DNA from 4 places in the Geobacillus sp. BK01 genome. Region 1 is predicted to be linked to each of the others. Evidence: riboswitches for the same ligand, from Rfam matches in the RefSeq annotation. Region 1 holds a riboswitch; each other region holds the start of a gene.
The links. Region 1 has a riboswitch for S-adenosylmethionine ahead of ACTVDO_RS08050 (hypothetical protein). Riboswitches for the same ligand answer to the same signal wherever they lie in the genome.
Positions count from the first base shown of each region.

Region 2: another riboswitch for S-adenosylmethionine. It lies ahead of ACTVDO_RS04270 (methionine biosynthesis PLP-dependent protein); the one in region 1 lies ahead of ACTVDO_RS08050 (hypothetical protein).
Region 3: another riboswitch for S-adenosylmethionine. It lies ahead of ACTVDO_RS08630 (methionine ABC transporter ATP-binding protein); the one in region 1 lies ahead of ACTVDO_RS08050 (hypothetical protein).
Region 4: another riboswitch for S-adenosylmethionine. It lies ahead of mtnW (2,3-diketo-5-methylthiopentyl-1-phosphate enolase); the one in region 1 lies ahead of ACTVDO_RS08050 (hypothetical protein).

Region 1 covers NZ_JBQPTH010000005.1:196,730-202,431, reverse strand. The annotation lists gene ACTVDO_RS08075 (helix-turn-helix domain-containing protein) at 1-1,140, opposite strand, end outside; gene hutG (formimidoylglutamase) at 1,145-2,110, opposite strand; gene ACTVDO_RS08065 (PaaI family thioesterase) at 2,251-2,667, shown strand; gene ACTVDO_RS08060 (PaaI family thioesterase) at 2,795-3,277, opposite strand; gene ACTVDO_RS08055 (VOC family protein) at 3,398-3,781, opposite strand; gene ACTVDO_RS08050 (hypothetical protein) at 3,802-4,134, opposite strand; SAM riboswitch class I at 4,204-4,308, opposite strand; gene glpK (glycerol kinase GlpK) at 4,665-5,702, opposite strand, start outside.
Region 2 covers NZ_JBQPTH010000003.1:31,101-36,802, reverse strand. The annotation lists gene ACTVDO_RS04305 (thioredoxin family protein) at 1-195, opposite strand, end outside; gene ACTVDO_RS04300 (hypothetical protein) at 324-560, shown strand; gene ACTVDO_RS04295 (YjcZ family sporulation protein) at 638-769, shown strand; gene ACTVDO_RS04290 (stage VI sporulation protein F) at 894-1,151, shown strand; gene ACTVDO_RS04285 (GNAT family N-acetyltransferase) at 1,185-1,619, opposite strand; gene ACTVDO_RS04280 (YjcG family protein) at 1,621-2,142, opposite strand; gene ACTVDO_RS04275 (alpha/beta hydrolase) at 2,180-2,908, opposite strand; SAM riboswitch class I at 3,326-3,436, shown strand; gene ACTVDO_RS04270 (methionine biosynthesis PLP-dependent protein) at 3,641-4,744, shown strand; gene metC (cystathionine beta-lyase) at 4,748-5,702, shown strand, end outside.
Region 3 covers NZ_JBQPTH010000006.1:79,391-85,092, forward strand. The annotation lists gene ACTVDO_RS08620 (hypothetical protein) at 1-99, shown strand, start outside; gene ACTVDO_RS08625 (bifunctional ADP-dependent NAD(P)H-hydrate dehydratase/NAD(P)H-hydrate epimerase) at 268-1,800, opposite strand; SAM riboswitch class I at 1,993-2,100, shown strand; gene ACTVDO_RS08630 (methionine ABC transporter ATP-binding protein) at 2,193-3,206, shown strand; gene ACTVDO_RS08635 (methionine ABC transporter permease) at 3,196-3,861, shown strand; gene ACTVDO_RS08640 (MetQ/NlpA family ABC transporter substrate-binding protein) at 3,903-4,745, shown strand; partial or broken gene ACTVDO_RS08645 (hypothetical protein) at 5,017-5,262, opposite strand; gene ACTVDO_RS08650 (thiol-disulfide oxidoreductase DCC family protein) at 5,320-5,702, opposite strand, start outside.
Region 4 covers NZ_JBQPTH010000004.1:47,782-53,483, forward strand. The annotation lists gene ACTVDO_RS06055 (carbon-nitrogen family hydrolase) at 1-662, opposite strand, end outside; gene ACTVDO_RS06060 (pyridoxal phosphate-dependent aminotransferase) at 779-1,954, shown strand; SAM riboswitch class I at 2,052-2,159, shown strand; gene mtnW (2,3-diketo-5-methylthiopentyl-1-phosphate enolase) at 2,227-3,468, shown strand; gene mtnX (2-hydroxy-3-keto-5-methylthiopentenyl-1-phosphate phosphatase) at 3,465-4,127, shown strand; gene ACTVDO_RS06075 (methylthioribulose 1-phosphate dehydratase) at 4,124-4,759, shown strand; gene ACTVDO_RS06080 (1,2-dihydroxy-3-keto-5-methylthiopentene dioxygenase) at 4,790-5,332, shown strand; gene ACTVDO_RS06085 (ZIP family metal transporter) at 5,612-5,702, opposite strand, start outside.

The DNA.
Region 1 (5,702 bases):
GGCGCGCGCGCCTTCCTCGGCTTGTTTCGCCTCGTGAAGCAGCCGGTATAAAAACAAAATCAATTCCTGGACGATCCGGTATAAGACGGGGTTGTACAAAATTTCGTGAAAGAGGCGCATATACTCCCGCTCCGTCATGCCGCGGTCAAGGCGGTACGTTTTCATAAACCGGCGAATTTGCGCCAAAATGCTTGTCAGCCTCGTCCGCACCATCTCCGGGCTCGGAAACGGCGGCGTCCAATGCCAAAACTCGCGCTGCAGCCATCGTTTCACCGCTTCGTGGTCGAACCGCTCGAGCATCCCGATCCATTGCCGCTGCTCCTCGGGCGTCAAAAACGGATCAAGCTCGCGCTGCTGTTCGTATTCGGGCGCCGGGGCGATCACCTGGCGGTAGCCGATGAAAAACGTCGTCTCCAGCAACCGGCGGGCCGCCTGGTATTGCGCGCGCACCGTTTTCCGGCCGTCCGGCGGCATCGCCACGATCGCGAGCGGCTCATGGTGGTCTTCCTCCCAATCGCGCAACAGCTTCCACGCCGCCTCTTTCCCGTCACCCGGCAGATCGAAAAGCAGGCAAACCGCCATATAAGTCAGCGGCAACACGCGCGCCCGGCCGCGAAACGGATAGTCCGTTAAAAAGCGAATCACTTCCGGAGACAAAGCCGGCTGTTCCGCCTGCACCAACCATACATGAGGGGAGGCGGCGGGGTCATCGCAAAATAACGAACGGTAATCATGATGAGGACCCTCTCCCCCCGCAGCCAGGCTCGGGCGGCTTGGGAAAAGCGAAGCCGCCGTTCTCAGCGCCTGCTTCAGTTTGGCGGGCTCGAGCGGCTTGACGAGCAAATCGACGCATTGCCAGTCGATGGCTTGCTTCGCCCGCGCGAACGTCGCCTCGGCGGTGGCGGCGATCACCCGCCGGCAAAACAGGCGGACGTGGGCCGTCGCCCTCGGCCATTGGTCATACGGAATCATATCAAGTTCGACGTACAACAGCTCTGGCGCCTCCTGCTCAAGAAGCACCATCATCTCCTCGACGGTGGCCGCTGTATACACGTGCTCGATCGGCAGCGAATAGGCGGAAACGAGCCAGCGGATCGCTTCCCGTTCTTTGTCATCCCGTTCGGCAATGACCAACTTCACGTTCTCACCGCCTTGGCTGCAAGCGGCGGAAATGAAGGAGCGCCTCCATGCAGAAGGCGGCGGCTAACGCCACCGTTTTTCCTCCTTCATCCAACCGCGGATTGACTTCGCAAAGATCGATGCTTATCGTTTTCGGATGGGAAACGATGCGGCGGATGAGGGCGCGCGCCAAAGCCGGAGAGAGCCCAAACGGCGACGGCGCGCTCACCCCCGGCGCGGCCGCCGCGCTGATGGCGTCCATGCAAATGGTGAGCATCACCGCATCGTGCTTTGCGGCAAACTCCTCGATCTGTTCATAAGCAGCGCCAATGCCCGCGGTCAGCTCGTCCTCGAGCATGTACCGGCAGCCGTACGCTTCGGCATCCGCAAACAGCGCCGCGGTGTTGCCGAGCCGCTGAATGCCGAGGCAAAAATAACCGGCCCGTTCGTCTTGATCCAATATTTGCCGAAACATCGTCCCGGATGTCGGACCGTCATCGTACGGCCGCAAGTCGAAATGAGCGTCAATGTTGATGATGCCGATCGTTCGCTCGCGGCCCAGCGCCTTGCGGACGCCCAAGTAATGGCCGTACGCCGTCTCATGGCCGCCGCCGATCACGATGGGCGCCATGTTGTTTTGCAGCAGGCGGGCGACCGCTTCACCAAGTTCCGCCTGGCTTTGTTCGAGCTGTTCCTCAACATAAACGACATCGCCCGCATCGTAAGCTTCGACCCCTTCCGGAAGGTGCCAAGGCAGCCGGGCGAGCGCCGCTTTGACGGCGGCGGGCGCCTCTTTCGCCCCTTGGCGTCCTTGGTTGCGGCGCACGCCTTCGTCGCAGGCAAACCCGATGAAGGCCGCCGCCCGTTCCGCGGGCGCCAATGGCTGTGACAAATCAAGCAAGCGAATGCGCTGATGAAGACGAAACGCCCGCTCGTCCTTCACGCTGTCGATCCGTCCGGTCCAGCGGCTTTCCTCCGGCTGTTGATACATCCGACCATCCCCTTTCCGTTGTCAGCTGCTTGTTTCTTTCGCCGCCGCTTTGCCGTTCTCCTTCCCGCACATGCGAAAAGAGGAAATCGCTGCCGTTTGGCGAATAAAAAACATGATTGACAACAGAAGGGGTGTTCGCGATGAAGCCATTGACCAACTTACATGACGTTATCGCCGGGCAAAGCGCGCCGCCGCCATGCGATGAGGCGCTTGGCGTCCGCTTGACAGAAGCCCGGGACGGCTATGCGAAAGGAGTATGGACAATCCGCGAATCGCTGCTTAACGGCAACGGGGTTATTATGGGCGGGTTTGTCGGGGCGGCGGCGGACGCTCTAATGGCGTATGCGGTGACCACTTTGCTTCGCGATGACCAACTGCTCGCCTCCATCAACTTGCAGACGACATTTCACCGCCCGGCAGCAGTGGGGGAAGCTGAAATCGAAGCAAGAGTGGAAAAGTTCGGGAAAACCATCGCCTATGTGACTGCTGTCGTCCGGCAAAACGGCAAAGAAGTAGCGAGCGCTACATCGTCGGTGCTCGTCATGGACAAACCGTGACGCGACGGGTCGCCTCCTAAACTCAAGACGAAACAGCAGCGAAGTGAGGACGAGAGGACATCGGCGGCCAAACGCCGGAGAAAGCGCTGTTAAACACAGCAGCTCTCCGGCGCTTTTCGTTGCTGGATCAAGCGCGGACAAATGTTTTCGGCATGACGACCGCTATGACTTGCCCGCTGGCGCATCGTTCGCCGTTGGCGAACACTTCGGTGTCCACTTGCCATTTTTTCGGATGAATCTCCGTCACCGTTCCGACGGCGACAAGCGGCACGCCATGCGGCGTCGGCTTGACAAAGTCAACATGAAGCGACGCGGTGACGAAACGCGGCGGCGTTTCCCCGCTTCCCGGCTCATGGCCGTTTTTCCGATGCAAGGCCAGCGCCGCGGAACCGGTGCCGTGGCAGTCGATGAGCGAGGCGATCAGCCCGCCGTACACAAACCCGGGAATCGCCGTATGTTCCGGGCGCGGCGTATAGACGGTCACCGTTTTGTCCCCGTCCCAGCCGGTGCGGAAATGATGGCCTTGCTCATTCAGCCGTCCGCAGCCGTAGCACCAGGCGAATTCATCCGGGTAGTCGTCTTGAATGGCGCGAATGACTTGCGGCTCCATCTGTTCTCCTCCTCTCCCCCTTTATATATACGCGATGCACCGCTCCTTTTCCTTCTTCCACGGCTAAACCGCGCCGCCGCGACAAAAGGCGGCCATCGGCATGGCCGCCTTCCCTTCCGTTCATTGTCCTGGCTCGTAAAATTCGATCCATTCGCCGTCCGGACCGAGGAAAAATAAATATTTCGCCCCGTTCGGGAGCTCGGTAATATCTTCCCATACAAGCGACACATCAAGCGATTGAAGCCGTTCTTTTTCCTGCTCAATGCCTTCCACCGTAAACGCTACATGGTGCACTTTTCCTTCGGTTGGCAAGTTTGGGTTGTACCCTTCGATCAGTTCGACGATGATCGAACCATCGATTCCTAAAAACGCCAGTTTCATCGTCCCGTTCGTATGGATCATTTCGCTTAACAGCTCAAGGCCGACGACGTTTTGGTAAAATGCCTTTGATGCCTCGATGTCTTTGACTTGAATGCCGACATGTTCAAATTTTTTCACTGCCATCTGTTGCTTCTCCCTTTCTGTCATGAAGTGAAAAACACCGCCTGCAAGTACGGCGTCCATTGCATCGGCCGAATCCCTTTTTTCGCAAGTTCGGTCCATATGTAGCGGTCAAGGGCGTACGGACCGGCTGCCCTCCATTCGTCTGCCTCATCGACGGTCAGCAGAACAGAAAACGCCGTTCCGCGTACCTCCCCATACAAATGAATATACTTCCCCCCGCGGTCGACATGCGCCACCGCCTGCGGATCAAGCCGGATGAGTTCCGCCTGCACACAGCGCATGACATGAACAGCAAACGCCGCAGCTGGCAAATGCGCCGCCATGCAGTCGCGAAGCGAATATCGTTCCGCCACTGCTTTCCCTCACCTCCCATCCATAAAAAACCCCCTTTCGCCTCGGAATGACGCGAAAGGGGGAAGCCGTTCTTATCATCCAAAGCGAAACCGCTTTGCGGGTGTTAGCACCTTGCCAGCGGCAGGTTGCTGTGGGGTCATCAAGCCCGTTCTCTCGCCCACTCTTGATAAGACGTATGTAATTTACTTCTTATGTTACCACAAGTGGACAAAAGCGACAACGTTTTTGTTTGTTTTGTCTATTTAGGCTTCCCTGCGGCATTGCCTGCCTGATATTCAAACATAAATAAAACGGCATGTCGTTTCATTTCTTAACTGTCATTGCGTTTAAGTTCTCATTGAATATTTAGCACATAGTTTTATAAGATAATTTTATATTCCGTTCTCTCTTCAAAAGCCGCTCACTGACAGATCGAAGTGGGCTAGTGTCTGCACTGGAGTTCATTTCCACCGCCGAACAGTCAGCCGCCCTCCCGTTTTCCACCATAAAAAAACGGACACCCTTGCTGAGGGCATCCGTTTTCTCGTTGTTATTTAAACGCCATCGCCGCCTGCACCGCTTTTTTCCAACCTTCATAGAGCGCCGTCCGCTTGTCGTCCGCCATCTTCGGCTCAAAGCAGCGCTCAAGCTGCCACTGAACGGCAATATCCTCACGGCTATCCCAGTAGCCGACGGCCAGCCCTGCCAAATACGCTGCCCCAAGCGCGGTCGTTTCATTCACAACCGGCCGCTCCACGGGCACGGCCAGCAAATCGCTCTGGAACTGCATAAGAAAGTTGTTTCTCACCGCCCCACCGTCGACGCGCAACGTCGTCAGCGAGATGCCGGAATCGGCTTCCATAGCGGCAAGCACATCTTTCGTCTGATACGCGAGCGATTCCAACGTCGCGCGGATGAAATGCTCCTTCGTCGTGCCGCGCGTAAGGCCGAACACCGCGCCGCGCACATCGCTGTCCCAATACGGCGTGCCAAGCCCGACGAATGCCGGGACGACATACACCCCGTCGGTCGATTCCACTTTGTCGGCGTACGCCTCGCTGTCCGCTGCGGTTTTGATCATCCGCAAGCCGTCGCGCAACCATTGAATGGCCGAACCGGCAACGAAAATGCTGCCTTCAAGCGCATACTCGACTTTGCCGTCGATGCCCCAGGCGATCGTGGTGAGCAGCCCGTGTTTCGACTTAACCGCTTTTTCTCCGGTGTTCATGAGCATAAAGCAGCCGGTGCCGTACGTGTTTTTCGCCATTCCTTCCCGAAAGCACGCCTGCCCGAACAACGCCGCCTGTTGGTCGCCCGCCGCCCCGGCGATCGGCACCTCGACGCCGAAGAAATGGTGCGGAACGGTTTTGGCGTACACTTCCGACGATGGACGCACCTCGGGAAGCATCGCCTTCGGTACGCCTAGGATGCTAAGCAGTTCGTCATCCCACTCGAGCGTATGAATGTTAAACATCAACGTGCGCGACGCGTTCGAGTAGTCGGTCACATGGACGCGGCCGCCGGACAGCTTCCAAATGAGCCACGTGTCGATCGTGCCAAAGAGCAGTTCGCCCCGCTCCGCCCGTTC
Region 2 (5,702 bases), on a different contig from region 1:
TTTCTCGCCAAGTTCCGGAAAGTGATCACGGTCGATCTCAAACCAGTCGTATTGCCCGTAATCGCGGATGATGTCATCGATGAACATATTCAAGCGTACACAGTCAGGACACCAAGTTGTGTAAAATTTGACGACAGCCGGTTTGCTGCCAGAAATGGCCGCCGTGAACTGATCGTTCGTTTCGATGTTTTGCATGCCTTTTTCCCCCATTTCATGTTATCGTTCATCTTTACTTTACCATATGGTGCAGGAAAAAAAGAACGATAACGCCTTCACCTTCGGACACCGGTTTTGCATACAACAGAAAGAAAGGGGGGAAAGGTGTGAGCAAAGAGCTGGAAAAAGCGCTCGAAGCGTGGGTTGCATCAAGAAAAGAAGGACATGAGCAGTTCATTCGTTTGTTTGAACAATGGGGGAATGATTTCAACAAACAGCTGCAAGAAATCGAAAAACTCAACAACGGGTTTTTAAAAAGCGTGCAAGGCAATTTAGGCTATATCGAGCAGTGGTTTACGAAAAAGGAAAAGGAGTTTGCCGAGCTGTTCCGCCTATTTGGTTGACAAAATGACGCGTGCGCCCATACGTCGCTTCAGACCGGTGAATACGATACAGTAAACGGAGAAGGAGGTGCACGAGGATGGGCTTCTGCGGCTACGGATTTCCGTACTATGGCTACGGCTATGGCGGCTTTGGCTATGGCGGTGGCTTTGTGCTGATTGTTGTTTTGTTCATCTTGTTAATTATTGTCGGCGCGGCATTTGTCGGCTAACGGAAAAAACGAATCGTATACGGGCCGTTTCGGCGCTGCGGAGCGGCTCGTATTTTTTCTTTCCCCTTTGATGCACCTTCTTAGGGAGGCGTCATACGATATACAGGGAGAAGGAGGCAGAAAAATGGATCAGCAATTTTTTAAAAACATTGAGAAAAAAACAGGCGTGAACATGAAAGACATTTTCGAGCTTGCCAACTCGCTGCAAAACGCCAATTTCAACGATGAAAAAACGGTGCGCCAAGTGGTGAAGCGGGTGGCGCAAATCGCCAACCGAAAAGTGCCGAAAGAACTCGAAGACCAGATCGTCAAAACGATCGTCCATAGCGGCAAACAAATTGATTTTAATACGATCGCCAATATGCTGAACAATAAAAAATAAGCAAAAGGGAGCTGTGCGCGCGCAAGCTCCCTTTTATTCGAGCGATTTCACCATCGTGACGTGTGGAATGCCGGCATCCATAAACACCCCGGATACCGTCTCGTAGCCGAGCTTTTCATAAAACGGTTCGGCGTGTGTTTGGGCGTTCAGTTTCACTTTTTTTGCCCCTTTTGTTTTCGCGAGCCGCTCCAACGCTTCCATCACCATCCGGCCGGCGCCGCGGCCGCGGTAAGACGGCAAAACGCAGATGCGCTCCGCTTTGCCGATGCTTTCGCCGATCAAGCGAAGCCGTCCGGCCGCAACTGGTTTTTCGCCATCATACAAGACGAGATGGGATGATTCTTGTTCAAATGCATCAATTTCTTCCTCTTCCGGCACATTTTGCTCCTCAATAAATACGAGCCGGCGGACATGCAAAGCGTCCTCATACAAGGGGCGATCTTTTGTTGTTCCAATGGCGATGTTCATGTTATACCGTTTCCTTTCCTCCGACGACAAACGTTTCATAGACGGTCCATGACCCGTTCTCAAGCTGGTAAAGAAGGTGGAACCGGTCGATCGTCTCTTCAAAATGGACGTTTTGCAGCTTCAGCTGGCTGTAAACATCGGCATATTCCGCACCCGGCAAATCGCGGCCGATTGTAATGTGCGGCACGAACACAAACTCCGGCTTTCCGGCAAACAAGCCGCTGTGCAGATGCTGATGGAGGCGCTCAAGCACATCGTTTGGCTCGACTTTCAAATAAATGATGTTGCTTGTCGGGTAAAACGAGCTGAATTTCGTCACTTTAACCGGAATCGGCTCCGTTTCCGCCGCGATGCGGCGCAGCTCTTTCGTCATCTCTTTCAGTTGCCCCTCATCCGCCTCAAACGGATATTTCAGCGTAATGTGCGGCGGAATGAGGGCGTAATGGCTGTCATACCGTTTCCGGTACGAGTTGGCAAAGTCTTGAATGCGTTTTGACGGAAATAATACAATGCCGTATTTCATCCCGATTTCCCTCCTTAGATGGTTGTATTTCAATGGTTTACAGCGACAAAAGAGCGGATACGGCCCTCGGCACGTCAGGCTGCCAATACGTCCACGCATGGCCGCCGGCAAACTCATGGTACGTGTAGGCGTACCGTTTTTCCATAAATAAGTCCCGTGCCATACGATTTGGTGTAATAAAGTCGCGTACACGGCCGTCCGTTGATTTCACGGCTGTTTCTTCCGCGCCGATGGAATGATAAATCGAAAGAAGCGACGGATCGCGGAACGCGCGGATACGCGCCAACACCGAGTCATCGATGTAAGGGGACTGCATGGCGATGTTTCCAAATGTATGCGGATACAACAGCCCGGCTAACAACGAGACCGTTCCGCCGAGCGAATCGCCGATCAGCGCCCGGCCTTTGCCGATTTGGTAGGTCGGCAGCTCGTGATCCAAAAACGGAACGAGTTCATGGGCTAAAAAACGAATGTACGCCTCGTGCTTTTGCCCTGCCGGGTGGTATTTCTCGTAGCGGTCGTTCACATTCCGATACGGGATACCGACGACAACCGTCCGATCGATCGTTCCTTCGTCCATGAGCGTCTCGATGACGGTTTTGATTTTTCCGTACATAAAATAATCTTTGCCGTCTTGAGCGATTAGTAAAGAATATTTGTGAAGCGGAGAAAAATTGCTTGGCAAATACACGAGCAGTTCAATTTTCTCCTGAAGCTCCCCGCTGTAAAGCGCATAATCACGCATCGTTCCTGCTGCGGCTGCCATGACCATCCTCCATGAACACAATAAGTTCACCTGTTATTGTAACATATTTTGGCGAAAAGATGTTAATGGAGAGCGCGAATTTTTCGCGAATTTGCCGAACATTGGCAGCGGCAAAAAAATGACTTGCAAAAACGGCCGGAATACGTTACATTTTTTAATAAATTAACGTCTTTCCGAAAGAAGTCTCCCACTTCTAAGTGAAGTGAAAGTGGGAGATGAATGTCGGTTGGCGTTAGCCAACGAATATGATCGAATATGGCGAGAACGGACACCTTCGGAACGAAGGGAAGCGTAAAGGGTTCTTGTGTGTGGCTTACCGTTCGGCGAACACACACAAGTCGCTTGAAGCCCTCACCTCTAAGCGAAGTGTAGGTAGTGGGTAGTTCACTAAATTAACAAAATTAAATATACGTTCTGTTCTTATCGAGAGAAGCGGAGGGAACTGGCCCTGCGAAGCTTCAGCAACCAGCCGGAAACCGGTCAGGTGCTAAATCCAGCGAATTGAGCATTCAATTCGGAAGATAAGAAGAAGCATGACCATGGGTATGGAAAAGTCTTCTTCTTAGAAGACTTTTTTTATTTGCCTTTGTTTAGGCGGCCGCTCCGCCGACCGGTGAGGCGTGTTGGAGCCGAGGTGTCCGGCTGCCGAGACAAGCAGCGGTGCGCTTTAGGCGTCATGGCCGTCGGCCGTTTGACCACGAGAGAATTTTTCAGCAGAAGGAGAGAGATGAGATGGAGAAACTGGAAACATTGTTGGCGCAAATTGGCAACCGAAGTGAAACGGTGACCGGGACGGTCAACCCGCCCGTCTATTTTTCGACCGCCTATCGCCATGCCGGAATCGGGGAGTCGACCGGGTTTGACTACATCCGTACCGGCAATCCGACGCGCAAAATCGTCGAAGAGGCGATCGCCAAGCTAGAAGGCGGTGACCAAGGCTATGCCTTTAGTTCCGGCATGGCGGCCATCCAGACGGTGCTCGCCTTGTTTGAGAGCGGAGACGAGTTTCTCGTATCGGCCGACCTTTACGGCGGCACGTACCGCCTGTTTGAGCGCGGCTGGCGCAAATACGGTCTTCGGTTTCATTACGTTGACTTCACTGATCCTAGTGCGGTGGAAAAAACGATAACGGAAAAAACGAAAGCCATTTTCTTGGAAACGCCAACCAACCCGCTCATGCAGGAAGCGGACATCCTTGCCGTGGCCGAACTCGCCAAGCGGCACGGGCTGTTGTTGATCGTCGATAACACGTTTTACACCCCGGTGCTCCAGCGTCCGATTGAAGAAGGAGCCGATATCGTCATCCATAGCGCGACGAAATACTTAGGCGGCCATAACGACGTGTTGGCCGGGCTTGTTGTCGCCAAGGGCGAGGAGCTTTGTCAACGGTTGGCCGAGTACCATAACGCCATCGGCGCGGTGTTGTCGCCGTTTGATTCGTGGCTGCTCATCCGCGGGATGAAAACGTTGGCGCTAAGGATGCGCCAGCATGAAGAAAACGCCAAGCGCATCAGCGCGTTTTTGCGCGAACATGAAGATGTCATAGACGTCCTATATCCGGGAAGAGGCGGGATGTTGTCATTCCGGATTGCCGATGAGAAGTGGGTGAACGGATTTTTAAAAAGCTTGCGTCTCATTACGTTCGCCGAAAGCTTAGGCGGAGTCGAAAGCTTCATCACGTACCCGGCGACGCAGACACACGCCGACATTCCGGAAGACATCCGCATTCAAAACGGCGTCTGCAACCGATTGCTCCGCTTTTCGGTCGGCATCGAACATGCCGATGATTTAATCGCCGACCTGGCGCAAGCATTCAAAAACATGAAAGAGGTGTGAGCGATGGAACGGGAATGGTCGTTTTCAACGAAACTGCTCCATAACGAATGGAAAGTCGACCGCGAAACGGGAGCGGTGAGTGTGCCGATCCAGCACGCCTCCACGTTCCATCAGTTTGATTTCGACGCGTTCGGCAAATACGACTACAGCCGCTCCGGCAACCCGACGCGCGAGGCGCTTGAGGAAGCGATCGCCGCCTTAGAAGGCGGCGTGCGCGGATTCGCCTTCGCCTCCGGCATGGCGGCCATCTCGACCGCGTTTTTGCTTTTGTCCAAAGGCGACCATGTGGTTGTGACCGAAGACGTCTACGGCGGCACGTATCGGATGGTCACGGAAGTGTTGAACCGGTTTGGCATCGAGCATACGTTTGTCGATATGACCGATTTGCATGCCGTGGCCGAAAACATCCGGCCGAACACGAAAGTCATTTATATGGAAACGCCGTCCAATCCGTTGTTAAAAGTGACCGACATTCAAGGCGTCGTCAAGCTGGCGAAGGCGCACGGCTGTTTGACGTTTCTCGACAACACGTTTATGACGCCGGCGCTGCAACGGCCGCTTGACCTTGGCGTCGACGTCGTCCTCCATAGCGCGACGAAGTTTTTAGCCGGCCATAGCGATGTCGTCGCCGGGCTGGCGGCTGTGAAGGATGAGGAATTAGGAAAACAGCTCTACAAGCTGCAAAACGCCTTTGGCGCCATCCTCGGCGTCCAAGACGCCTGGCTCGTGCTGCGCGGCATCAAAACGCTCCACGTCCGGCTGAAGCAGTCATCCGAATCCGCCCTAGCCATCGCCGAGTATTTGGCGCGCCACCCGAAAGTGGAAGAGGTGTACTATCCGGGGCTTTCGCACCACCCGGGCCATGCGGTTCAGCGCCAGCAGGCGGCCGGGTTTGGCGCCGTCTTGTCGTTCCGACTCGCCGATGAAGACGCAGCCCGGACGTTCGTCCGAAACGTCC
Region 3 (5,702 bases), on a different contig from region 1:
CAAGCGGAACAAACGGGCCGGGCGATGCCGTCCGAACTCGAGCGGGCCGAAGCGATGCTCCGCCGCCTGTATGAAACGGAGCAGTCGCTTCGCTTGTAGCGCCATGACTTTTGCTGTTGCGCGAACCGACCGAAAACAATGCAGCATCCCCGAGGCAACGAAGCTGTTCGCTTTTGCCTATGATGCAAAAAGGAAGCGCCTCCTCTCGCGCTTCCTTTTCGATCGGTTCTCCAGCCAACGGTTCGTACACCTAACTTCCCCGCTCCATTATGCCCCAACGGCGTTAAAGCCGGCCAACACCGCCGGCAACGCATCAATGACATCAGAAGCGAGGACGTCCCACACCGAATGGCCGTTTTGCACGAGCCAATCGGCCGCCTGGCCGTGGACGAACACAGCGTTGCTCACCGCCGGCTGCACCGCTTCATGCTGCAGCAAAAATGCCGCAATCATGCCGGACAACACGTCGCCGCTCCCGCCTTTCGCCAAGGCCGGATTGCCGGTCGCGTTCACATATTGCGCCCCGTCCGGCGCCGTCACGATCGTGTACGGCCCTTTCAAGACGACATATACGCCGTATTCCATCGCCAACCGCTTCGACACGCCAAACCGGTCGCGTTCCACCTCGCTGACCGGGCGGCGAAGGAGGCGCGCCATTTCCCCCGGATGCGGTGTGATCACAGTCGGCGCGCTCCGCCCGCGCACGAACTCGGCATAATCGCCCCAGAAAAACAAGGCATCGGCGTCGATGACAAGCGGCACCGGCTGGCGCACAAGCTCATTGACCAAGCGGCGAACCCCTTCCGTCCGGCCCATCCCTGGGCCGACAGCGATCGCATCGATCTCAAGGCCGTCCCAATCGGCCGCGCCGGCAAACGCGCCGCCCTCGGCCGGCCATGGCCTACACATCGCTTCCGGCACGCGGTTGGCGACCGCCTCATACACCGTTTCCGGAACAGCCATCGTCACCAGCCCCGCCCCGCTGCGAAGCGCTGCCTTCGCAGCGAGCGTCACCGCGCCGGTCATCGCCTTGGATCCGCCGACGACAAGCAGCTTGCCGTACGTTCCTTTATGCGACGCCCGCTGGCGCTTCGGCATCGTCCCTATGACATCGCGCATTTCCCATACAAACCGGGCGGCCGCCTTCGCCTGCACCGCCGCCGGCGGAATGCCGATCTCCACGACGGTGAGCTCTCCGTAATAATCGGCCGCCGGGAACGTGTACGCCCCGAGCTTCGGACAGTGCACCGTCAGCGTCACATCGGCGCGGACCGCCGTGCCGGCTTCCCCTCCGTCTGCCGGCACCCCACTCGGCACGTCGATCGCATAGACAACCGCCGACGAACGGTTCACTTGCTCGATGATTTCTTTATATGGCGGACGCACGTCCCCCTTGACGCCAATGCCAAGCAGGGCGTCGATGATGACATCATAATGCGGCAAAAGCGCCGCCAACTCCCGCTCTTTTCCTTCGTAGGCGACCCACGAATAACCGGATCGCTCGTACACCTGAAGTGCCGTGCGCGCCGCCCCTTTCACCTTTTCCATTGGCGGAACGAGCCATAAATCTGCTTCATAACCGTAACTTTTCAACATGCGGGCGATGACAATCCCATCCCCGCCGTTGTTGCCCGTGCCGGCGAGCACCGCGACCTTGGCGGCGCGCGGAATCCGCTCCTTCAGCACCCGAAACAGCGCCTGCCCGGCGTTTTCCATCAGCGAGTCGGCGCTAATGCCGATCCGTTCCTCCACTTCCCGGTCAATGGCGTACATTTCCTCGGCCGTTACGATCGGAATCATATGCGTTGCCCCTTTCCTATTGTTTCTTCCTACAGGCATTGTACAATTTTTCCAAACGAAAGACGAGCAAAACGATTTCTCTAGAAACACAACAGTGGAAACGCTTCCTCAAACATTGCTCCAAAAAATATATGTTGACAACAAACGGCCGCCGCATTATGATGAATCTTGTAAAAATTGCATACAGCAAACCGCTTATCGAGAGTGACCGAGGGAACAGGCCCGATGACGTCCGGCAACCTCCCCTTGAGGGAACGGTGCCAATTCCTGCAGAATGGCTTTCATTCTGAAAGATAAGTCGGCAGTTTACATACCGATGCCTCTTTCTGAATGAAAGGGGCATTTTTGTTTGTCAAAAAGCCGCAACCGGCAGGCGGGGGGGAAGAACAAACATGATCGAGATCAAAAACGTGACGAAAATTTACTCGATGAAAAGAAAACAAGTTGTCGCAGTCGATAACGTGTCGCTTACGATTCGCGATGGCGAAATTTTTGGCATTATCGGCTACAGCGGCGCCGGAAAAAGCACGCTGTTGCGCTGCCTAAATGCGTTGGAACGGCCGACATCCGGACGGGTTCTCATCGACGGCACCGATATCACGGCGCTCGACAGTCGGGAATTGCGGCAGGCGCGCCAGAAAATCGGCATGATTTTCCAACACTTTTCATTAGTCAGCTCGAAAACAGTGTTTGAAAACGTCGCTTTTGCCTTAAAGGCGGCAAAAAAACCGAAGGCAGAAATTGAAAAGCGGGTGAATGAATTGCTCGATATGGTCGGTCTGGCGGATAAGCGGGACGCTTACCCGGCACAGCTGAGCGGCGGGCAAAAACAGCGCGTCGGCATCGCCCGGGCGCTTGCCAACAATCCGACCGTCCTCTTGTGCGATGAGGCGACATCAGCACTTGATCCGAGCACCACGAAGTCCATCTTGGAACTGTTGAAAAAAATTAACCGCGAGCTCGGCATTACGATCGTCTTGATCACCCACGAAATGGAAGTGGTCAAACATATATGCGACCGCGTTGCCGTCATGCAAAACGGCAACGTAATTGAACTCGGTACCGTTTACGACCTGTTTACCAATCCGAAAGAGGAATTGACAAAATCGTTTATCCATAGCGTCTTGCATGTTGACTTGCCTGAGCATTTATGGAAAAAGCATACGGGAACGATTGTGAAAATCCAGTTTCAAGGGGAGAGCGCAACGGAAACGATCGTTTCCGATATGTTGCAACAGTGTAAAGTAAAAGGAAATATTTTGCATGCCAAAATTGAGTACATTCAAGACAAACCGCTTGGCATTTTTGTGATGGAACTGATCGGGGAAGCGGACGAAATCAAACGGGCGATGGATTATATCGCCAAACGGACGAACGGATTGGAGGTGATTGCTTATGCTGCTTGATACATTGGCAGGCTTGCTTCCGGAGCTGAATAAGGCGTTTTTTGAAACCATTTATATGGTCGCCATTTCCTTGTTCGTCGCGATCATTGTCGGGCTGCCGCTCGGCGTTTTGCTCTTTGTCACCGACCGCGGCTTATTTTTGGAACATGCCGTTTTGAAATCCGTTCTCGGCTTTCTCGTCAACATGGTTCGGTCGATTCCATTTATCATTTTGCTTGTCGGCCTCTTGCCGCTCACAAAGCTGATCACCGGAACAACGATCGGGCCGACAGCCGCCTCCGTGTCGTTGTCAGTAGCCGCCATTCCGTTTTTTGCCCGGATCGTGGAAACTTCGCTGCGCGAAATTGAAAAAGGAGTCATTGAGGCAGCGGTGGCGGTTGGCGCCACACCGTGGATGATCATTAAAGATGTGCTGCTCCCTGAAGCCCGGCCGGGCATTGTGCAAGGAATTACGATTACAACGATCAGTTTGGTCGGCTATTCGGCGATGGCCGGGATTGTCGGCGGCGGTGGCGTCGGTGATTTAGCCATTCGCTTTGGCTACTACCGCTATGACAATACCGTCATGATCACCACCATTGTCATTTTAATCTGTCTTGTTCAAATCATTCAGTTTGCCGGCGACCGCATCGCCCGTCTTGTTGACAAGCGATAGGCCGCTTGCCATAAAACTCACTCGCATAAGGGGGCTTCATAATGAAAAAATGGTTGACAGTACTCGCATTGCTTCTTGTATTCGGCGCTCTTGCCGCCTGCGGCAACAGCAACTCCGCCTCAAGCGGCGCCGACTCGAAAGAGAAAAAAGAATTGACGATCGGGGCGACGTCCGGTCCGTACAGCGACATGGTCAACAAAGCCATCAAACCACTTTTGGAAAAAAAAGGATACAAAGTCAAAGTCGTTGAGTTCAGCGATTACATTCAACCGAACTTGGCTTTAGCCAACGGCGATTTGGATGCGAATTTATTCCAACATAAAATTTATATGGAAAACTTCGCAAAAGAACACAACTTAGATCTTTCAGAGGTCATCGTTGTGCCGACCGCCCCGATGGGCATTTACTCGAACAAATTCAAATCGCTTGATGACGTGGCAGACGGGAGCGAAATCGCCATCCCGAACGACCCGACCAACTTGGCGCGGGCGTTGCTAATTTTGCAAGACCATGGCTTAATTCAGCTTGATCCGTCAGCAAACCCGCTCACTGTGTCAGAAAAAGATGTCAAGGAAAATGTGAAACATCTCCAATTCAAGCCAATTGAAGCCGGCCAGCTGCCGCGCACAGTCGAAGGCGTGGATTTGGCCGCCGTCCCTGGCAACTTCGCCTTAGCGGCGAAAATGGATTTAACTAGTGCCTTAGCGTTGGAAAACATGCCGGATGACTACCGGAATCGCATTGTTGTCAACACAAAAGATTTGAACGAACCGTTCGTTAAAGACATTAAAGAAGCGGTCGAATCAAAAGAATTTGAGGCCGTTATCGACAAAGAGTTTCAAGGCTTCGGCAAGCCAAAATGGATGCTCGAACGACAAAACTAACCAACATCTGCCGCCTTGCGGGCGGCGGATGTTTCTTTTTGTAGACGATCAATCGGAAAAAGCAGTATAGTAGAAAGCAGAAATGTTCAGTCCCCGTTCATTCGAAAAAAAGAGGCGACCGACCTTGACATACATCGAAAAAGGAAGCAGCATATATCTGAAAGCAAGCATATCGCTCTTTTTCGGCGGGTTTGTGATGCTGTACAATTACATCGGCTTTTTGCTGAGCGAGCCGCCGTATTCATTCCGCCAGTCCGTGCTCGGCTTTTTGTTTATCGTTTGTAAGGACAGTCAACGCCTCGTATACATTATCAAGCAGCTGATCATCAATATAGGCGCATTTTCCTTCCCACCGGAGCGCGATGAGTTTCGCCGCCACCCCCATCCCTTCGTAAAATCGGCACCGAGTCTCATCCGCACTTTGCTCAGCCATAGCCATCAATTCATCGGCAAAATGCTCAAGCGCCCGAGGTGTGCAATCATCAAGCCACCGTGTTGTTCCGTTTGCCCTCCCCATTTCCCCTCCCTCGTTTCGTTCCCTTTTCAATACGACAAACGGGCGTATTTTCCTTCTTCACCATGGCCATTCATCAAGAAAGCGAGATCGCAGCTCAGGAGGCGGCAGCCGGCAATGACTACGCTTTCGGATCAGGCGATGGCGGCGTTTCGCAATCTGGTGATACACGCCGTCGCGCAGCGGCCGGGGAATGAGAAATCCGGCCGCTGCCAACCAGCTCCACGGCCGCGAAAGGCGGCGGCCGATGCGCAAGATGGCATCCGATTTCACATAGGAGCGGCCGTTCGCAACAAGGATGACGCTATCCCCTCCCGCCGCGCCTTGTGCCGCCAATATCGCCTGGCCAACGGCGCTCTGTTGTGCGGCAAAGCGAAACACCGCCTTTCGATCGCGGGCGGCGATCCAATAGACACTCGCATGGCAAAACAAACAGTCGCCGT
Region 4 (5,702 bases), on a different contig from region 1:
TCGCCCCACGGGTCGATGACGAGCGAATGGCCGGCAAAGACGTTGTTCGGGTCGCTTCCGGCCCGATTGCAGGCGACGACATAGCATTGATTTTCAATCGCCCGCGCCATCAGGAGCGTCCGCCAATGGTGAAGGCGGGGAAGCGGCCATTCGGCGACGACAAACAGCACTTCCGCTCCGGCCAACGCATGGGCGCGAATCCACTCCGGAAAGCGGATGTCATAGCAAATGACCCCAGCGCACGGCAGCCCGCTAAGTGAAAATAAGCCTGGCTCGTTTCCCGGCTGCAAATACAAATGCTCATCCATCAGTTGGAACAGATGAAGTTTGCTATATTCACTGACGATTTGGCCGCTTCGGTCGGCGACAATCATCGTGTTCGTCACACCGGCAGCGGTTTTTTTGGCGACTGAGCCGGCGACGAAATGGACGCCATATGTTTGCGCCAGGCGGGAGGCGAACGCTTTCGCCCGCACGGCATCGTCATCGGCAATTTCGTCCAAGCGCGTCAAGTCATAGCCGGTCGTCCATAGTTCCGGAAGCACGACGATGTTGGCTCCTTCGTTGGCGACGGATTGCACGGCTGTTTCGGCTTGCTGTTCGTTCGTTTGCGGATCGCCAAACGCGATATCGAGTTGGAGGCAAGCGATGCGGATGGTCATTGTTTTTCACCCCAATGAAAAAAATTTGCTTTACATTTTGCTTTTTACGATATATGATTTTGCACTAGAATTTCAAGAATTTTTGAGAAGGAAGAATTTTTGAGAAGGTGTGGGGGATGACGATCGAATTTCCATTTTCCGAACTGCTTGAACAGCTGCCGAAGCAGTTTTTTGCTTCGCTTGTCGCCAAAGTGGGAGAGAAAATCAAGGCCGGGCATGATGTCATTAATTTAGGGCAAGGCAATCCGGACCAGCCGACGCCGAAGCATATCGTTGAGGCGATGCAACGGGCGGCGGCCAATCCGAAGTACCATAAATATTCGCCGTTTCAAGGCTACTCCTTTTTGAAAGAAGCTGTTGCCGCCTTTTATGCGCGCGAATACGGAGTTGAGGTTGACCCGACCCGCGAAGTCGCCATTTTGTTTGGCGGCAAGGCCGGGCTTGTCGAGCTGCCGCTTTGCCTCGTCAACCCGGGCGATGCGGTGCTCGTCCCGGATCCAGGCTATCCGGATTACTGGTCGGGAATCGCGCTCGCCCGCGCGCGGATGGAAATGATGCCGCTTGTCGCCGAGCAGCAATTTTTGCCCGATTACAGCGCCATTCCGGCGGCGGTCGCCGACCAGGCGAAACTGATGTTTTTAAACTATCCGAACAACCCGACCGGTGCGACGGCGACGAACGAGTTTTTCGTCGAGACGGTGGCGTTCGCCGCCAAGCACGGCATTGCCGTCGTGCACGACTTTGCCTATGGGGCGATCGGTTTTGACGGCAAAAAGCCGGTCAGCTTCCTCGAAGTTGACGGGGCGAAAGACGTCGGGGTTGAAATTTACACGTTTTCGAAAACGTACAATATGGCCGGCTGGCGCGTCGCGTTTGCCGTCGGCAACGAGCGGATCATTCGGGCGCTTGAGCTGCTGCAAGACCATTTGTACGTCAGCCTGTTCGGCGCCGTCCAGGAAGCGGCGGCCGCAGCGCTTCTCGGCCCGCAAGATTGCGTCAACGAGCTTGTCGCCCTGTATGAAGCGCGCCGCAATACGTTCATTTCTGCCTTGCGCGGCATCGGCTGGGAAGCACCGGCGCCGTCCGGGTCGTTTTTCGCCTGGCTCCCCGTACCGAAAGGATGGTCGTCGGCTGAGTTTGCCGATGTGCTCCTTGAGCGGGCGCATGTTGCCGTCGCTCCGGGCATCGGTTTTGGCGAGCACGGCGAAGGGTATGTGCGCGTCGGCCTGTTGACCGATGAGGCGAGGCTCTGTGAAGCAGCCGAACGGATCGGACGCCTCGGACTGTTTTGAAAAAAATGATTGACAACGGCGGCAAAGGCTGTCATAATTCAAAGTAAATTTGCCATACTCGCCAAAATTGTTTGACAAGTGTATAGTTACGCAAGCATTCTTATCAAGAGCAGGCGGAGGGACGAGCCCAATGAAGCCCGGCAACCGGCTTGGTACATTCAAGCACGGTGCTAATTCTTGCAGCGGAAACGCTGAGAGATAAGAAGAGCGCCATAAACGAATGACGCCTCTTCTTATGAAGAGGCTTTTTTCTTTGGAAAGAGGGATGAATGATGAGTGCAGTGATTGCAACGTATTTGCTTCATGACGAGAAAGACATTCGTAAAAAGGCGGAAGGAATCGCGCTCGGCTTGACGGTCGGCACATGGACCGACTTGCCGGCGTTGGAGCAGGAGCAGCTTCGCAAACATAAAGGGGAAGTCGTCGCTATGGAAGAGCTTGGCGAAAGCGAGCGGACGAACGCGTATTTCGGCAAGCGGCTGAAGCGGGCGATCGTCAAAATCGCCTATCCGACGGTCAACTTCAGCGCTGATTTGCCGGCGCTCTTGGTGACGACGTTCGGCAAGCTGTCGCTTGATGGGGAAGTGCGGCTGCTTGACCTTGAGTTTCCGGACGAGTGGAAGCGGCAATTCCCGGGGCCGCGCTTTGGCATCAGCGGCATTCGCGAAAAAGTTGGGGTGCATGACCGCCCGCTGTTGATGAGCATTTTTAAAGGCATCATTGGCCGCGATTTGGCGTATTTGACGTCCGAATTGAAAAAACAGGCGCTTGGCGGCGTCGACTTAGTGAAAGATGACGAAATTTTGTTTGACAGCGAGCAGCTGCCGTTGGAAAAGCGGATTACGGAAGGAAAGGCCGCGCTTCGGGAAGTGTATGAACAAACGGGCAAACGGACGCTGTATGCCGTCAACTTGACCGGCAAAACGTTTGAGCTGAAAGAGAAAGCGAAACGGGCCGCCGAGCTTGGCGCCGACGTGCTGTTGTTTAACGTGTTCGCCTACGGGCTTGATGTGTTGCAAGGGCTGCGCGCGGATGAGAACATCACCGTGCCGATCATGGCTCATCCGGCGTTTAGCGGCGCCATCACGCCGTCTGAGTTTTACGGGGTCGCCCCGTCGCTGTTGCTCGGCAAGCTGTTGCGGTTCGCAGGAGCTGATTTCGTCCTGTTCCCGTCGCCGTACGGCAGCGTCGCTCTTGAGCGCGAGCAGGCGCTTGGCATCGCCCGGGCGCTCACCGATGAACAAGAGCCGTTTGCGCGGGCGTTTCCGGTGCCATCGGCCGGCATTCATCCGGGGCTCGTGCCGCTTCTTGTCCGCGATTTCGGCCTTGACAGCATCGTCAACGCCGGCGGGGGCATTCATGGCCATCCGGACGGGGCGATCGGCGGCGGGCAGGCGTTTCGCGCTGCCATCGACGCGGCTCTTGCCGGCCGTCTGCTCCGCGAAGCGGCGACAGAAAACGAAGCGCTGCAAAAAGCAATCGACCGCTGGGGCGCTGTTGAGGTGGAAGCATGACAAGACAGCTTGTTCTCTTTTGTGATTTTGACGGCACGATTACGGAAAACGACAACATTATCGCTATTATGAAACAGTTTGCCCCGCCGGAGTGGGAGGCGCTCAAAGACGACATTCTCGCCGAGCGCATCTCGGTTCAAGAAGGGGTCGGAAACATGTTTTCCCTCCTTCCGTCTTCGCTAAAGGGCGAGATCGTCGATTTCCTGCGGCGCACCGCCCGTTTGCGCGAAGGGTTTCGCGAATTCGCCGCTTGGACGAAAGAGCAGGGCATTCCGCTCTATGTGGTGAGCGGCGGGATCGACTTTTTTGTCTACCCGCTGCTTGACGGGATCATCGAACGAGAGCGCATTTTTTGCAACGGCTCCGATTTCAGCGGCGAGACGATCCGCATCACATGGCCGCATGCGTGCGACGGCGAGTGCCAAAACGGCTGCGGCTGCTGCAAGCCGTCGCTTCTTCGGAAGCTGGCCCACCCGAACGGGTATCATGTCGTCATCGGCGATTCGATTACCGATTTAGCGGCGGCAAAACAAGCGGATTACGTGCTGGCGCGCGATTTTCTGCTCAAAAAATGCCAAGCGCTCGATTTGCCCCATGCGCCGTTTGCGACGTTTTTTGATGTGATGGATCATTTGCAGCAGGTGGAGGTGACGGCATGAGCATCGTCGTGCAAAAATGGAACGAGCTCGCCGAGGTGAAGGCCGAGCTTGCCGCCCGTGACTGGTTTTTCGCGACAAGCGGCAATTTATCGATCAAAGTGACAAACGATCCGCTCACCTTTCTTGTCACGGCCAGCGGCAAAGACAAACGGAAGCAGACAGACGAAGATTTTCTGCTCGTTGACGCCGCTGGCCGACCAGCGGAGCAAACACATGTAAAGCCGTCAGCGGAGACGCTGTTGCATACAAAAATTTATGGGCAGACGAACGCTGGCTGCGTGTTGCACGTCCATACGGTCGACAACAACATCATTTCCGACGTGTACGCCCAAAACGGGGAAGCGGTTTTTTCCGGCCAGGAAATCATTAAAGCGTTCGGTATTTGGGAAGAAAATGCCGAGGTGCGCATTCCGATCATTGACAATGACGCCGACATCCCGACGTTGGCCGCCGAATTTGCGAAACATGTCGACGGCGATACGGGCGCGGTATTGATCCATAACCATGGCATTACCGTCTGGGGCCGCGATGCATTTGAAGCGAAAAAACATTTGGAAGCGTGGGAGTTTTTGTTCAGCTGGCAGGTGAAGCGGCTGCTTCTGCAACGGGCCGCCGTGCCGCTAGCTGACTAATTGATACACTGTTAAAGGGGGATTTTGACGATGGCAGTCATCAAAGTGAAAAAAACGGGTCAAGTAATCGAAGGTGAAGACAATGTCCGCGCCTTTTTAAACAGCCAAGGCGTCTTGTACGAGCATTGGGACATTACGAAACTGCCGGAACATTTGCGCGACAAGTATGTGTTAAGCGATGAAGAGAAAGCGGAAATTTTGACGACATTTAAAGACGAGATCGAAGACTTGGCAGCGCGCCGCGGCTACAAAACGTGGGACATCGTCGCTTTGTCTGAGGCGACGCCAAACTTGGAAGAGCTGCTGAAAAAATTTGAACAAGTGCACGTCCATACGGAAGATGAAGTGCGCGCCATTACGGCCGGCCACGGCATTTTCATCATCAAAGGCGACAAAGAAACCGGTTATTTTGATGTCGAGCTGGAAGCGGGCGATGTCATTTCCGTGCCGGAAGGGAATCCGCACTACTTCACATTGATGGATGACCGGCAAGTTGTGGCTGTCCGTCTGTTTATCGATCCGTCCGGCTGGGTTGCCCATCCGTACGAAGAAAAAGAGGAAGTCAGCCACTAATGAACATACCCCGTTGCCTGTGTGGCAGCGGGGTTTTTGGTGAACTACCCGCCACCTACGCTTCGCTTGGAGGTGGGGGCTTCAAGCGACTTGTGCGTGTTCGCCGAACGGTAAGCCACACACAAGAACCCTTTACGCTTTCCTTCGCTCCGAAGGCGTCCGTTCTAACAATAGATTACCACATCAGTTGGCGATCGCCAACCGACATTCATCTCCCACCTACCATCGGGCTTTGCCCTGCACATTCCTTGAGGTGGGAGACTTCTGTCGGACATTACGTTAAAACGATTCCGTTAGAAAAATCATAAACAAAATACCAATAATAAACGCATATGTCGATGTCCGTTCATTTCCGTCGCCATGGCTTTCG